3 linked regions of the Caulobacter sp. FWC2 genome follow. The protein of the gene in region 3 interacts with the protein of the main gene of each other region in a pairwise test. Links are inferred from orthologs where the notes say so. Each region holds a gene or a part of one and is shown on either strand. Other genes may lie near its edges. The genes, in order: CSW62_RS16395, rlmN and ftsZ.

Evidence for each region.
Region 1: the proteins of ftsZ (region 3) and CSW62_RS16395 interact in binary tests that used the Escherichia coli proteins (3 or more experiments, as listed by UniProt). The link is inferred for Caulobacter sp. FWC2 from one-to-one orthologs.
Region 2: the proteins of ftsZ (region 3) and rlmN interact in binary tests that used the Escherichia coli proteins (3 or more experiments, as listed by UniProt). The link is inferred for Caulobacter sp. FWC2 from one-to-one orthologs.

Annotation. Positions count from the first base shown.
Region 1 is NZ_PEBF01000001.1:3,416,817-3,421,349, forward strand. Bases 951-3,831 are described here. They hold CSW62_RS16395 (rod shape-determining protein), read right to left. Parts: upstream 2,973-3,831; coding sequence 1,929-2,972; downstream 951-1,928. Other genes in these bases: mreC (rod shape-determining protein MreC), read right to left, coding at 951-1,881; CSW62_RS16400 (DMT family transporter), read right to left, coding at 3,327-3,831. Outside these bases: mrdA (penicillin-binding protein 2), read right to left, coding at 1-279; CSW62_RS16385 (hypothetical protein), read right to left, coding at 284-799; more of mreC, read right to left, coding at 796-950; more of CSW62_RS16400, read right to left, coding at 3,832-4,205; CSW62_RS16405 (hypothetical protein), read left to right, coding at 4,327-4,533. UniProt on the Escherichia coli protein: Forms membrane-associated dynamic filaments that are essential for cell shape determination. Acts by regulating cell wall synthesis and cell elongation, and thus cell shape.
Region 2 is NZ_PEBF01000001.1:4,985,139-4,989,630, forward strand. Bases 530-3,369 are described here. They hold rlmN (23S rRNA (adenine(2503)-C(2))-methyltransferase RlmN), read right to left. Parts: upstream 2,637-3,369; coding sequence 1,422-2,636; downstream 530-1,421. Other genes in these bases: CSW62_RS23500 (serine protease), read right to left, coding at 530-857; CSW62_RS23505 (DUF350 domain-containing protein), read right to left, coding at 883-1,311; CSW62_RS23515 (SDR family oxidoreductase), read right to left, coding at 2,855-3,369. Also shown: more of CSW62_RS23500, read right to left, coding at 24-529; more of CSW62_RS23515, read right to left, coding at 3,370-3,655; CSW62_RS23520 (flavodoxin family protein), read right to left, coding at 3,833-4,441.
Region 3 is NZ_PEBF01000001.1:1,236,034-1,240,668, forward strand. What follows is about bases 1-2,983. They hold ftsZ (cell division protein FtsZ), read left to right. Parts: upstream 1-717; coding sequence 718-2,250; downstream 2,251-2,983. Other genes in these bases: ftsA (cell division protein FtsA), read left to right, coding at 1-342; CSW62_RS05970 (M61 family metallopeptidase), read left to right, coding at 2,422-2,983. In the rest of the region: more of CSW62_RS05970, read left to right, coding at 2,984-4,290; CSW62_RS05975 (hypothetical protein), read left to right, coding at 4,345-4,635. UniProt on the Escherichia coli protein: Essential cell division protein that forms a contractile ring structure (Z ring) at the future cell division site. The regulation of the ring assembly controls the timing and the location of cell division.

The sequences.
Region 1 (4,533 bases), 2.2 Mb from region 3 along the record:
CTTGTTGATGATCAGCCGGAAGTTCGGTCGATTGGACGCCAGCGACACACCGTTGCGGTCGCGGATCAGGCCGCGCGGCGGCGGCACCAGACGGTAATTGAACTGGTTGCCGGCCGAGAGCTTCTGGTAGCGCTGGGCCTCGACCAGTTGCAGCTGCGCCAGCCGTCCGCCCAGGGCCAGCAGGCCGCCGCCGGTCAGGCCGCCCAACAGGAACGCGCGCCGGTGGAAGACCCCCTGACGCTCATTGACCTCGAAGAAGAAGATGGACGGTTCGCTCATGGTCTCACCGGAACCGCACGTCGGCGTCCTCGAAGCGATCGACCAGGCGGTGGGCGAAAGGGAACAGCAGCGCCGTGACCAGGAACTGCCAGAAAACGGCCAGCAGGCTGGGCATGGCCAGGCTGTCGAGCATGGTGAACAGGAAGCCGGCGATCATGGCGACGCCCGTGACTCCGGCGAACCAGGCCCACATCATCGGCCGGCTCTGGCCGGTCATGGCGTTGCGCAGGATCAGAACCATGGCGTAGGCGACCAGCAGCGACAGACCCCACAGGCCCGTGGGACCGCCCCAGAAGATGTCCAGGAAAAGGCCCAGGATCAACAGCGCGAACGGGGCCAGGATCGAGGGACGGATCATCGCCCAGGCGAAGGCCGGGACCATGGCGAACACCGGCTCGGGCAGTTGCAGGCCCCAGATGCGGATCGGCGCGGCGAACAGGATCGTCGCGAAAATGCACAGCAGCATCGGCACGCCCAGCCAACGGGCGGGATTGAGCGCTCGACCGCCGCTCATGCTCATCGGGGCGTTCCCGTCGGCGCGGGCGTCGCGGTCGTGGCGGGCTTGGGCGCGGCAGGCTTGGTCGTCGCGGGCTTCTGGGCCGCCGGCTTGGGCTGAGCCGCGGCGGACGGCGCCGGCGTCGTGTCCGGCTGGCTCGCGGTGGTCGTCGCGGGTTTCGGCGCGGATAGGATCGAGGTCTGCGGATCCTCGGTCGTCACCGGCGGCAGGGACTTGGCTTCCAGCTGCTTCTCGTCGGCCAGCTGGGCGAAGTCCTTGAACAGCAGGATGCGGATGTAGTCGATCGACGACTGGTCGGCGAACAGCACCACGCGCCAGCGACCGTCTAGGCCCTTCACGGCCGCGCCCACCGGCAGGCCGCGCGGCACCACGCCGCCGTCACCCGAGGTGACAACACGATCGCCCTGCTGGATCGGATCCACGCCGCGCAGATATTCCAGCTTGGGGTTGGGGCCGCCGTCGCCGGTCAGGATGGCGCGGGCGTTCGTGCGGTCGATCATCACCGGCGTGCGCGAAGCGATGTCAGTCAGCAGTAGCACCCGGCTGGCGCCGCGCGAGACGCCGACCACGCGACCGACCAGACCGCGCTCGTTGAGCACGGGATTGCCGACCTCGACGCCCCGTTCCGAGCCGGTGTCGGCCAGGCGCGTATTGGCGAAGGGGCCGCGGCTGTCGGCCACCACCCGGGCCGAGGCCATCGGGATCGGCGGATCGGTGCGCAGGCCCAGCAGGCTCTTGAAGCGCTCGTTCTGGTCGTGAAGGTCCAGGGCGCGGTCGCGCCATTGGCGCATCTCGGCCAGCTCGGTCTTCAGGCGACGGTTCTCCGAGGCGATGAAGAAGTAGCTGCGGACATAGTCCAGGCCCAGGCCCGTCCAGCGCCCCGGCGCGGCGATGGCGCCGCTGACCGGCCGGGCGACGACGTCCACCGTCTGGCGGGTGACGCCATAGGCCTGCTCCTGGAGAGTCTCGCGACGATCGGCCAGCAGGAAGGCGACAGCGATGACGGCCGCGACGATCAGGGCCACCGCCGCCGTCCAGGTAAGCGGCACTTTCAGGTCGCCGAGGGGACCTTCGCGAAAGGGCACGTATTTTCTCCCGACGCCCCCCAGGCGCCTCTAGAGCAATACCGGCTTTAGGCCAGCGTGGATTCCAGGACGCCCTTCATCCACTTCGGATGCTCGAGAACCTTGCCGCAGCCCAGGGCCACGCACGATAGCGGATCATCGGCCACGGTGACCGGCAGACCGGTGTGGTCGCGGATTTCGGCGTCCAGGCCGCGCAGCAGCGCGCCGCCGCCGGTCAGCATGATGCCCTTGTCGGCGATGTCGCTGGCCAGTTCCGGCGGGGTGGCTTCCAGGGCCACCTTCACGGCTTCGACGATCTGCCCGACCGGTTCGGCCAGGGCGTCGGCGGCCTGCTTCTCGCTGATGCGGACTTCGCGCGGCACGCCCTGCATCAGGTCGCGGCCCTTGACGTCGATCGACAGCCCCTCGCCGTCGGCCGGCGCGCGAGCGGTGCCGATTTCCTTCTTGATGCGCTCGGCGGTCGTTTCGCCGATCAGCAGGTTATGGTGGCGGCGCATGTAGCTGATGATCGCCTCGTCCATCTTGTCGCCGCCGACGCGGACCGAGCGCGAATAGACGATGCCCGACAGCGACAGCACGGCCACCTCGGTGGTGCCGCCGCCGATGTCGACGACCATCGAGCCGGTCGGCTCGTGGATCGGCAGGCCGGCGCCGATCGCGGCGGCCATCGGCTCGTCGATCAGGCCCACGCGGCGGGCCGAAGCGTTAAGGCAGCTGTCGTTGATGGCGCGACGTTCGACGGCGGTGGCGCCCGACGGCACGCACACGATCACCTTGGGGTTCACGAAGCCCTTGCGGTTGTGAACCTTGCGGATGAAGTACTTGATCATCTCTTCGGCGACTTCGAAGTCGGCGATCACGCCGTCGCGCATCGGGCGGATGGCTTCCATGTGGCCCGGGGTGCGACCCAGCATCTGCTTGGCCTCGATGCCCACGGCGTGGACGATCTTGCGACCGCCGACATTGCGCAGGGCGACCACCGACGGTTCATTCAGAACGATCCCCTTGCCCTTCATGTAAATGAGGGTGTTGGCCGTACCGAGGTCGATGGCGATGTCGTTCGAGATCACGCCGAAGAGGGAAGAAAACATTGAAAGCCCTGACTGAGGGGTAGGAGGGGCGTTACAGGCGGTAGAAATAAGACGTCAGATCGGAAGAAGAAGGCCTTTTCCGTCCCTGAGACGGGGTCGACGGAGAAGAAAAGGCTCCTACTTCAATTCAATGCGAGGACAACATGATTCCCGCATTTGGCGGATTTCGATCCGGTTGGCAGGCCTGACCGCTCGACGGGAGCGCAGCCCCCTGGCCGCGCCGTCGTCCGAACGGCCAAAAGCACGCCGACGCCCGCCCGTGTGCCCTGCGAAAGCGTTGAATTCAAGGTCTATTAGCGGGGTTTTCGAAGGCTTTTGCGGCCAAGTTGGCCAAGCACCCGAACATGGCGAAATCTAGCCGAGCGCGGCCATGACGACCCCGAGCGCCGTTATGCCGCAGGCGCCGATCTGGAACAGAGTCAGACGCTCCTTGAACAGACGACGTCCGGCGATGGCGGCGACCGGTATTTCGACCACACCGACCGCCCTCACCGGCCCGACGGGCGACAAGGCCATGGCCGTGAACCACAGGCCGGAGGCCGCCGCGCCGCAGAACCCCGCGCCCAGCGACTGCCGCCAGGCGGCGACCACCGCCCTCAGCGAGTCCGGATTGCGCCAAGCGAGATAGCTGGTCAGGGCGACCGTCTGGATGGCCTGAACCACCAGCACGGTCGTGAAGGCGGCGGCCGGCGGATGGACGGGATCCAGGGCCAGGGCCGCCTGCCGGAAGCAGTTTGCGCATAGGGCGAAGAAGGCCCCGGAGGTCAGTCCGGCCAGCACCGCGCCCTGGCGGATCACCACCTCGCCCCGCGGCCACGACAACGCGGCCAGCCCGCCGGTCGCGATCAGTCCGCCGGTCCAGGCGACCGGGCCGACGTGGTCCTTGAACACCAGCGCCCCGAAGATCAGCGCGAACGGCAGGCCGCTCTGCTGCAGGGCCGTGCCCAGGGCGAACGAAGAGCGCTGCATCGCCGTCAGCATCGCCGCCGTCGCGCCGATCTGGAACGCCGCCCCGGCGACGCAGGCGACCCAGAACCTGGCGTGCGGGTGAAAATCGAGCCCCGGCGTCGCCAGCACGGCGATCAGGGCGAAAACGGCGGCGAACGGCAGGCCGAACAGGAAACGGACCAGGGTCGCCCCCCACGGCCCCGCTCCGCCCATGACCGAGCGCTGGGCGGCGTTGCGCGCCACCTGGAAGACCGTGGCGACGACGGTGATGGGGATCCAGATCATCGGTGATCCTTACGTCGCCCTTAGGCGGACGTTCTGGTTTCGCATGGAGCCCTTATGCGCTCCGGGCGCAAGACAGGCGGCGTTCGTCGCCCGATGGCGACTTCAAGAAGGCTTACCGACCATGTCGCCCCACCCACTCCGTCAGGCCGCTCAGTTCCTGCTGGGCGTTCCGACCGAAGGGATCAATCCCGCCCTGGACCGCATGCTGGACCTGGCCGAGGCCACGCCGCTGTGCTTCGTGGCCGTCGCCGGCCCCGGCGCGGGCGAAGCCATGTGCCAGCTATGGCGTCGCGGCTATCAGCGCGTCGAAGCAGCTCGCCGGGCCACC
Region 2 (4,492 bases), 3.7 Mb from region 3 along the record:
GAAGGGCGAGGTTTCGGTCCCGCCTAGACCTTCAGGCACACCACCTGGGCCACGCGGAGGTCGCGGCGCAGGCCGTCGGCCACGCGGCCGTAGTTCTCGGTGGTGATCGGCTCGCTCGGCGCGAATTCGGACGGGCTGGGCCGGCGGTGCGGGCCCAGCAGGGTCTTCAGGGTCTCGGGCGCGGTCGTGTAGATGCGGCCGCGACGCGGGGCCTCGGCCACCGTCACCCCGATCACCCGCCCGGCGCCGTCGAGGGCCGGCGAGCCCGAGAGGCCGGCCAGGGTGCCCTTCAGGCTGTCGGTGCGACCGACCTCGGCCCAGACCAGCACGGGCTCGGTGCGGGCCCCGCGACCGTGGACGACCAGGTTCTCGCGGCCCAACAGGCGCGAGGCGGCCTCGCCCGGATGGCCTTGCGGGAAGCCTGGATGATAGGCGCGCGCGCCCCGGCGCAGCGGGGCGTCCAGGCCCAGCGGCACGGACGGCGCCCCGCCTTCGGTGGTCAGGATGGCGGCGTCGGCCTTGGGGTCGACATGGATCTTGGCCGCCACGCCGCGACCGTCAGCCACGACGATGGCCGCCTGCTTGCAGCCGTCGACCACGTGGCGCGCGGTCAGCCACGTGCCGTCGTCGCCGACCGAGAAGGCCGTGCCCGAGCCGGGCTCGGGCTTTTCGGGGACCTGGACCACGATCGACGGATCGAACGGCGAGGACGGCCCCAAGGGCAGCCCCTCTTCGCCCGGCACCGGCGGCGGCGGCGGCGGCGCGTCCGAGCGCTCCTGCCGGCCGACGGCGACGATCAGCAGGGCGCTGACGGCGGCGGCGTAGACCAGCCAATCGGGAAGCTTGGGGAAATGCACTGTAAGGTCCCCCGACCGTGTCGGCTCAGCCGGCCACGGCGGCGGCGAGGATCAGGGCGGTGGCCAGCTTGGCGCCGACAAGCAGGGCGGCGGCGGCGACTTCGCCCTCGTGGATCCGCTCGGGCAGGCCCTGCAGCACCATGTCGGTGACGCGGAACACCAGCAGCTGCACGGCGATGGTCGCCGCGCCCCAGATGACGATCTCGACCACCGAGGTCGAGGCGGTCAGCGAGATGGCCAGCGGAATGGCCAGGCCGACCATCACCCCGCCCAGCGACAGGGCGGCGGCCGAATTGCCCTCGCGGATCAGGGTGATTTCCTTGTGCGGGGTCAGCATGGCGTAGAGCGCCGTCCCCAGGATCAGCATGACCAGGGTCACGCTGGCATGCAGCAGGGTGACCGGAAAGCCGGTGGCGAAGGCCTGGACCTCGGGCGACTGGAGCTGGGACGGCATGGACGCGAACTACCCCGATGAACTTGCGGCCCCCTGACTAACACGGGTCGACAAGTTTTGCGTAGAGGGCGCCCGCGTCGGGGGAGTTGTCGGCGACTTTTTGGGGGCCGCTAAGCCGCCTCGTCCTCGTCATCATCCGACAGCATGCCGGCCATGGCCGCCATCGACAGCTTGCGCATCGCCGAGGCGCGAACCTTCTCGCTCTCGCTCTTCAGCTGGCCGCAGGCGGCGAGGATGTCGCGGCCGCGCGGGGTGCGGATCGGCGAGGAGTAGCCGGCCTTGTTGAGGATCGCGGCGAAGGCCTCGATCGTCGACCAGTCCGAGCACAGGTAATCGCTGCCCGGCCAGGGATTGAACGGGATCAGGTTGATCTTGGCCGGGATGCCCTTGATCAGCTTGACCAGGGCGCGAGCCTCGTCGGGGCTGTCGTTGACGCCCTTCAGCATGACGTACTCGAAGGTCACGCGGCGGGCGTTGGACAGGCCCGGATAGGCGCGAATGCCGGCCATCAGCTCGGCGATCGGGTACTTCTTGTTCAGCGGCACCAGTTCGTCGCGCAGGGGATCGTTGGTGGCGTGCAGGCTGATCGCCAGCATGGCCTGGGTCGTATTGCCCAGCTTTTCCAGCATGGGCACGACGCCCGAGGTCGAGACCGTGATCCGGCGACGCGAGATGCCGATGCCCTCGTTGTCGCTGATGATCTCGATGGCGTCGGCCACCTGGCCCAGATTGTACAGCGGCTCGCCCATGCCCATGAACACGATGTTCGAGAGCACGCGGTCTTCCTTGTCCGACGGCCATTCGGCCAGGTCGTCCTTGGCCACCTGGACCTGGGCGACGATCTCGGCGGCGGTCAGGTTGCGAACCAGCGGCTGGGTGCCGGTATGGCAGAAGCTGCAGTTCAGGGTGCAGCCGACCTGGCTGGACACGCACAGGGCGCCGGCGCGGCCGACGCCGGGGATGTAGACGCTTTCGACCTCGATGCCCGGGGCCATGCGGATCAGCCACTTGCGGGTGCCGTCCTTCGACACCTGGCGCTCGACGATCTCCGGGCGATTGAGCACGAAGGTCTCGGCCAGGCGGGCTCGGGTCTCCTTGGCGACGTCGCTCATCAGCGCGAAGTCGGTGACGCCGCGATGGTGCATCCAGCGGAAGATCTGGGTGGCGCGCATCTTGGCCTTGCCGTGCTCAACCACGCCGCTCTCGACCAGGGCCGCGACCAGCTGCGGACGCGTCAGGCCCGAGAGGTTGACCGGCGGCTTAGTGACGGCGGGGGCGGGCGCGGCGTCGGTGGAGACGCGCGACAGGTCTAGGGTGACGCTCAAGGGGGTGTCCGGATGCTCGGGGATCGAGGCGGACATATAGCAGGTCCCGGCCGGTTTTCCAAAACGAGCGGCGTGCGACAAGCGGCCCCGCCCGGAGTTTACCCGCGGGCCGACTTGGTCGGACCCGTGGGACAGGCTCAGGGTGAGGCCGACTGCAAGGCCACGGTTCCAACCGAAAACCTCATCCTGAGCTTGTCGAAGGACGAGGTTTTCGCGCCCTAAACCTTGCGGAAGCGGCTTCCCTGGCTGGCCATCAGGGCCAGGGCCCAGTCATCCGGCACGATCTTGGCGATCGCCGCGATAGCCTTGTTCGGCGCGCCAGGGACGCAGATCGAGCGGTTGGCCTCGGCGGCCTCGTAGCCCGCGGCGGCGACCTCATCGGCGCCCAGCCACATCCATTCCGGCACACCCTGACTGACTTGGCCGCGCGTGCCGTTGACGTCGTGGAACTCCGAATAGGTGAAGCCGGGGCACAGCGCCGAGACGTGGACGCCGGTCGCCAGGTTCTCCAGGTGCAGGCTCTGGGAGAACTTGACGAGAAAGCCCTTGGTCGCCGCGTACAGTGTGTGGCCGGCCGCGCCGGGGACCAGGCCCGCCAGCGAGGCGACATTGACGATGCGGCCGAACTTCCGCTCGACCATGCCGGGCAGCACCTTGTGGGTCATGCCGCAGACGCTGGTCAGCATCAGCTGCAGGAAGGCCGCCTGGTCGGCCCAGGTGGTGGAGTCGTAGGTCCCCGGCAGGCCATAGCCGGCGTTGTTGACCAGGGCGTCGACCACCCGGCCCTGCTCGGCGATGGCGGCCAGCACCGTGTCGACGCCGGTCGGCTCGGCCAGGTCAGTGGGGATGGCGTAGGCCTCGACGCCCGAACGCAGCTTGATCTCGGCGGCCAGGCCCTCAAGGCGGTCGGCCCGGCGCGCGGTCAGGGCCACGTCATAGCCGTGGCTGGCGTAGATGCGGGCGGAGGCGGCCCCGATGCCGGCGGAGGCGCCGGTGATCAGGGCGAGGCGGCGAGCCATGCTGGGGTGATCCGGAAGAAGACAAAACGTCGCCGGAGACGAGCACGGCCCGCGATTTGGTTCAAGCAGCCCTGGAATTTAGGGGGGTGGAAGAGGCGCGCCAGCTCGGCTGGGCGGCGCGCCTCTTCGGGGCCGCGGTCAGGGAGGGAGACCACCGCAGCCTTGGGGCCTGTTGGTTTAAGCGGCCTGCTCGAGCTCGGCGGCCTGGGCGCCGGCGGTCCACCGGACAGCGGCCTTGGCCACGCGCTCGCCCAGCAGGCGGGCGGTCTCGCGATCACCGGCCGGCGGGGTCACGTCGGTCGAGGCGTTATCCGACTGGGCGGCTAGGCCGATGAACGAGCCGACGCGGTTCAGGGTGTCGGGGCCACGCTCGGCGGCGGTCACGTTCGGCGGGGCGATGCCCAGGTTGATCCAGTTCATGCCGTGCTGGGCCGCCAGGATGGTCAGGCTGGCCAGGGCGTGGGCCTTGTCGCCGGCGAAGCTGTGCGAGTTGGTGAAGCCGGCGGCCAGCTTGTCTTTCCAGGCGCCCGTGAAGAAGGCGCTGGCGGTGGCGTCGGCGAACACTTTGAACACGCCCGAGACGTCGCCCATGTAGGTCGGGGCGCCGAACACGACGGCGTCGGCCTTGGTGATCTCCTCGATCAGCGGGGCGAAGTCCTGGCCGGCGCTTTCGATCTTCAGCAGAACGGGCGTCTGGCCGGCGTCGCGGACGCCCTCGGCGACCTTGTCGGCGAGGACGGCGGTGTGGCCGTAACCGGAATGATAGACGATGGCGACGGTGGTCATTGGAAATCCCCGGATCTGAGATCTGGCTTGAATGGCGGCCGTTTCGAAACT
Region 3 (4,635 bases):
CTGCGCGAGCGCTTGAAGGCCTCGGGCGCGCCGGTCGAGCCGGGCGCGGGCATCGTCCTGACGGGCGGCGCCAGCCAACTGGCCGGCGTCCGCGAAGTCGCCGTGCGCGTGTTCGATCGTCCGGTTCGCCTGGGCCGCCCGCGCCGGGTGCCGCACCTGGCCGACGCCGCCTCGGGCCCCGCCTTCTGCGCCGCCGCCGGCACCTTGCACCGCACCGCCTTCGGCCCGCGCGAAGCGGTTTCTAGCAAGGCCTTGGCCGGCAACGTGTCGCGCAAGCGTCCTCTGGATCCGAACGCCAGCCCGATGGCCAAGGCCGCCGCCTGGCTGAGGGACAACCTCTAAAACGCCGCCCGTTCGGCGCTCGAAGTTAAAGCGTGAGTAACTCTACAGTTTAACACCTTGGGCCCGGTCGATTGTCTCGACCGGGCCTTTTGCTGCCCGAGTCAGCCTATAGTCACCGGAATTGGCGTTCAGCGGCGTTCGGTCGCACGCGCCTGTGGATCCCCAGCGGAACCCTTGGTTCGCCAGGAGATTCTGTTGATAGACCACAATTTATCCCACGGTCGCGCTCGACCAGATCACGACTCAGATTATGCAGTTAACTGCCGATTAACGATGGTGGTTGTTCTGTTAACACGATCGTCGAGGCAATCCTGGGCGATCGGGTGTCGCCGAGGTCTAGTTCGACGATTTCGGCGTTAAGGACGCGAGGGTCCCATGGCTATTTCTCTTTCCGCGCCGCGTACGACTGAGCTGAAGCCACGTATCGTGGTGTTCGGCGTCGGCGGCGCTGGCGGCAACGCTGTGAACAACATGATCGAGGCTGGCCTCGAAGGTGTTGAATTCGTGGTGGCCAACACCGACGCGCAGCAGCTGCAGTTCGCCAAAACGGACCGCCGCATCCAGCTGGGCGTGCAGATCACGCAGGGCCTTGGCGCTGGCGCACATCCTGAAGTCGGCATGAGCGCCGCTGAAGAGAGCTTCCCGGAAATCGGCGAGCACCTCGACGGCGCCCACATGGTCTTCATCACTGCCGGCATGGGCGGCGGCACCGGCACCGGCGCGGCCCCGATCATCGCCAAGTGCGCCCGTGAGCGCGGCATCCTGACCGTTGGCGTCGTGACCAAGCCCTTCCACTTCGAAGGTCGTCACCGCATGCGCCTGGCCGACAGCGGCATCCAGGAGCTGCAGCGCTACGTCGATACCCTGATCGTCATTCCGAACCAGAACCTGTTCCGCGTCGCCAACGAGCGCACGACCTTCGCCGAAGCCTTCGGCATGGCCGACCAGGTTCTGCACTCCGGCGTCCGCTCGATCACCGACCTGATGGTGCTGCCGGGCCTGATCAACCTCGACTTCGCCGACGTCCGCACGGTCATGACCGAGATGGGCAAGGCGATGATGGGCACCGGCGAGGGCGCCGGCGAAGACCGCGCCCTGATGGCCGCTCAGAACGCCATCGCCAACCCGCTGCTGGACGAAGTCTCGCTGAAGGGCGCCAAGGCCGTGCTGGTCAACGTGACCGGCGGCATGGACATGACTCTGCTGGAAGTCGATGAGGCCGCCAACGCGATCTCGGACCAGGTCGATCCGGAAGCCAACATCATCTTCGGCGCGGCCTTCGATCCGTCGCTGGAAGGCGTGATCCGCGTGTCGGTGGTCGCCACCGGCATGGACGGCGCCTCGATCGCCCAGATTGAGCCCAAGCCCGTCACCCGCAACACCACGACCCAGCCGCTGATCGCCGACACTGCGCGCGCCCCGGCGCCGCAACCGGAACCGGCCCGTCCGACCGCCCGCTACGAAGCTGCTCGCCCGGTCGAGCGCCCATCGTCTGCCTTCGCGCCCGAGCCCGCCCAGGAGCCCGAGGTCGTCATGTCCGCGCCTCAGGAAGCGGAAGCCGAGCTCTATTACGACGAACCCCGTGTAGCTGAAGAACCGCGTATTTCCGCGCCTGCGGCCCGGGTGACCCGCATCGTTGACCCGATGGTCGATGAGGTCGCCGAAGAGCCGCTGTTCCCGGAGAGCAACTACTACGAAGAACGTCGCCCCCAGAAGCAGGGCGGCGGGTTCTTCTCGATGTTCGGCGGTGGCCGTCAGCGCTACGAGCAGCAGGCTTCGTCGGCTCCGCAGCCGCAGGCCCGCTCGGCCCAGAGCGCCCGTCCGCAGCTGCAGCCGATCGAGGCCCCGCAGACCGACGACGGCGAGGATCTGGAAATTCCGTCGTTCCTGCGTCGCCTGGCCAACTGAAAGGAAGACCCCAAGCGGGATCCTTCCAAACGGCCCAAGTGACCTGAAACGCACTCGAAACGCCCTGGGAGAAATCCCGGGGCGTTTTGCTTTGCGGGCTTGCTTGCGACTCCAGGTCCGCTTGGCCAGAGTGCCGCCTTCGATCGCGACGTTCGCGACGGGGGAGAGCGCATGCGGAAGTTCCTTTACGGCCTGTCGGGCCTGGCGTTGTTGGCGGCCTCGGCTTCGGCCGCTCCGGCGGCGGACAAGGATCCGGGCGCCAATGCGCCGGTGCAGTACGAGGTCTCGTTCGAGAACGCCCGCCACCACGAGGCCCAGGTCGTCGCCACCTTCCGCAACGTGCCCAAAGGCCCGCTGAAAGTGCGCATGTCGCGCTCGTCGCCGGGCCGCTACGCTATCCACGAGTTCGCCAAGAACGTCTACCAGGTCAGCGCCGTCGACGGCGCGGGCAAGCCGCTGAAGCTTGAACGCAGCGAGCCCTACGGCTGGACCGTGGCCGGTCACGACGGCACGGTTAAGGTGACCTATACGCTCTATGCTGACCGCGGCGACGGCACCTATTCACAGGTCGACACGACCCATGCGCACCTGAACATGCCCGCCACCTTCCTGTGGGCCCAGGGCTATGACGACAAGGCGATCCGCGTGCGTTTCAAGCGCGCCGATCCTAACTGGAAGATCGCCACCCAGCTGCCCGCCGTCGCCGGTGAAGCTGATGCGTTCTGGGCCCCGAGCCTGCAGTACTTCATGGACAGCCCGACCGAGATCAGCGCCCTGACGGTGCGCGAGTGGCAGGTGACCGACAGCGGCCGCACCTACACCTTCCGCCTGGCGCTGCATAATCCGGGCACGGACGAGGACGCCGACAAGTTCGTCGAGAAGCTGAGGGCCATCGTGCCCCAGCACATCAAGGTGTTCGGCGAACTGCCGAAATTCGACCACGGCGAGTACACCTTCATCGCCGACTACATGCCGCAGATCACTGGCGACGGCATGGAGCACCGCAACTCGACCTTCATCAGCCAGCCGCGCTCGCTGTTCCGGGGCAATTTCAGCCAACTGGGCACGGCCAGCCACGAGTTCTTCCACGCCTGGAATGTTGAGCGCATCCGCCCGGCCGAGCTGGAGCCGTTCGACTTCACCAGGGCCAACCCGACCCCGTCGCTGTGGCTGGCCGAGGGCTTCACCCAGTACTACGGCCCGCTGCTGATCCGCCGCGCCGGCCAGTCGACGGTGGACGAGTTCCTCACCGGCCTGTCGGGCACGTTGAATGGCGTGGTTACGGGTCCGGGACGCCTCTACGGTTCGCCGCAGGAGATGAGCCTGCGCGCGCCGTTCGTCGACGCCGCCGCCGCGCTGGACCCGACCAACCCGAACATCTTCACCTCGTACTATCCGTACGGGGCGGTGATCGGCCTGGCGCTTGATCTGCAACTGCGCGGGCGCGAAAAGCCACTCAGCCTGGACGACTTCATGAAGCAGATGTGGCGCACGCACGGCGTCACCGAGAAGGCCTACAAGCCCGCCGACGCCCGCGCGGCCCTGGCCAGGACGACCGGCGACGAGGCCTTCGCCGACGGGTTCTTCAAGGCCAGCATCGAGGGCTCGGCCCTGCCGGATTTCGCCCCATTGCTGGATCAAGCCGGCCTGAAACTTCGCCCGAAATCGCCGAAGAAGGCCTGGCTGGGCGCGTCGCGCGTCAAGGTCAGCGGGAGCGACGTGATCCTCGACGCCCCGCCGGCGCCGAACAGCCCGCTCTACGCCGCCGGCGTCGAGGTCGGCGATCGGATCGTCAGCATTGGCCGCTTCGAGTTCGCCAATGAAGGCGACTGGACCGACGCCCTGGACCGCCTGAAGCCCGACGAGGCTGCCACGGTGAAGTTCATTCAGCGCGGCCAGACCCGTGAGGCCTCGCTCAAGGTCGCCGCTGACCCGACCCTGGAAGTCGTCCGCTACGAAAAGGCCGACCTGAAGCCGACAGAGGCGCAGCTGGCCTTCCGCAAGGCGTGGCTGGGCGAGGATACGCCCAGCGCCAAATAGGAACCAAAGCCTAAGCTCACACGCTCGCCTCCAGGAACAATCCTGGAGGCGGCCATGAGCTTTGTGATGCGTGCGACAACGGTCCTGATGCTGACTGTCGCGGTCAGCGGCTGCGCGATGGGCGGCCGGATGGCCAGCGGCGGACCCAGCAGCGACGAGCGGATGTTCGCCACCACCTTCGCCTCGTGCCGCGATCAGGTGCGGGCCGGCAAGACCGACAACTTCAAGATCTCGTCGGCTTCGCCCGCCGCCCAGGCCACGCCCGGCGGCGACACTGGCCTTCGCTTGAAGGCGCCCTATGACCGCGCCAAGGGCAAATATCGCCACGGCCGAAACGCCGCGATC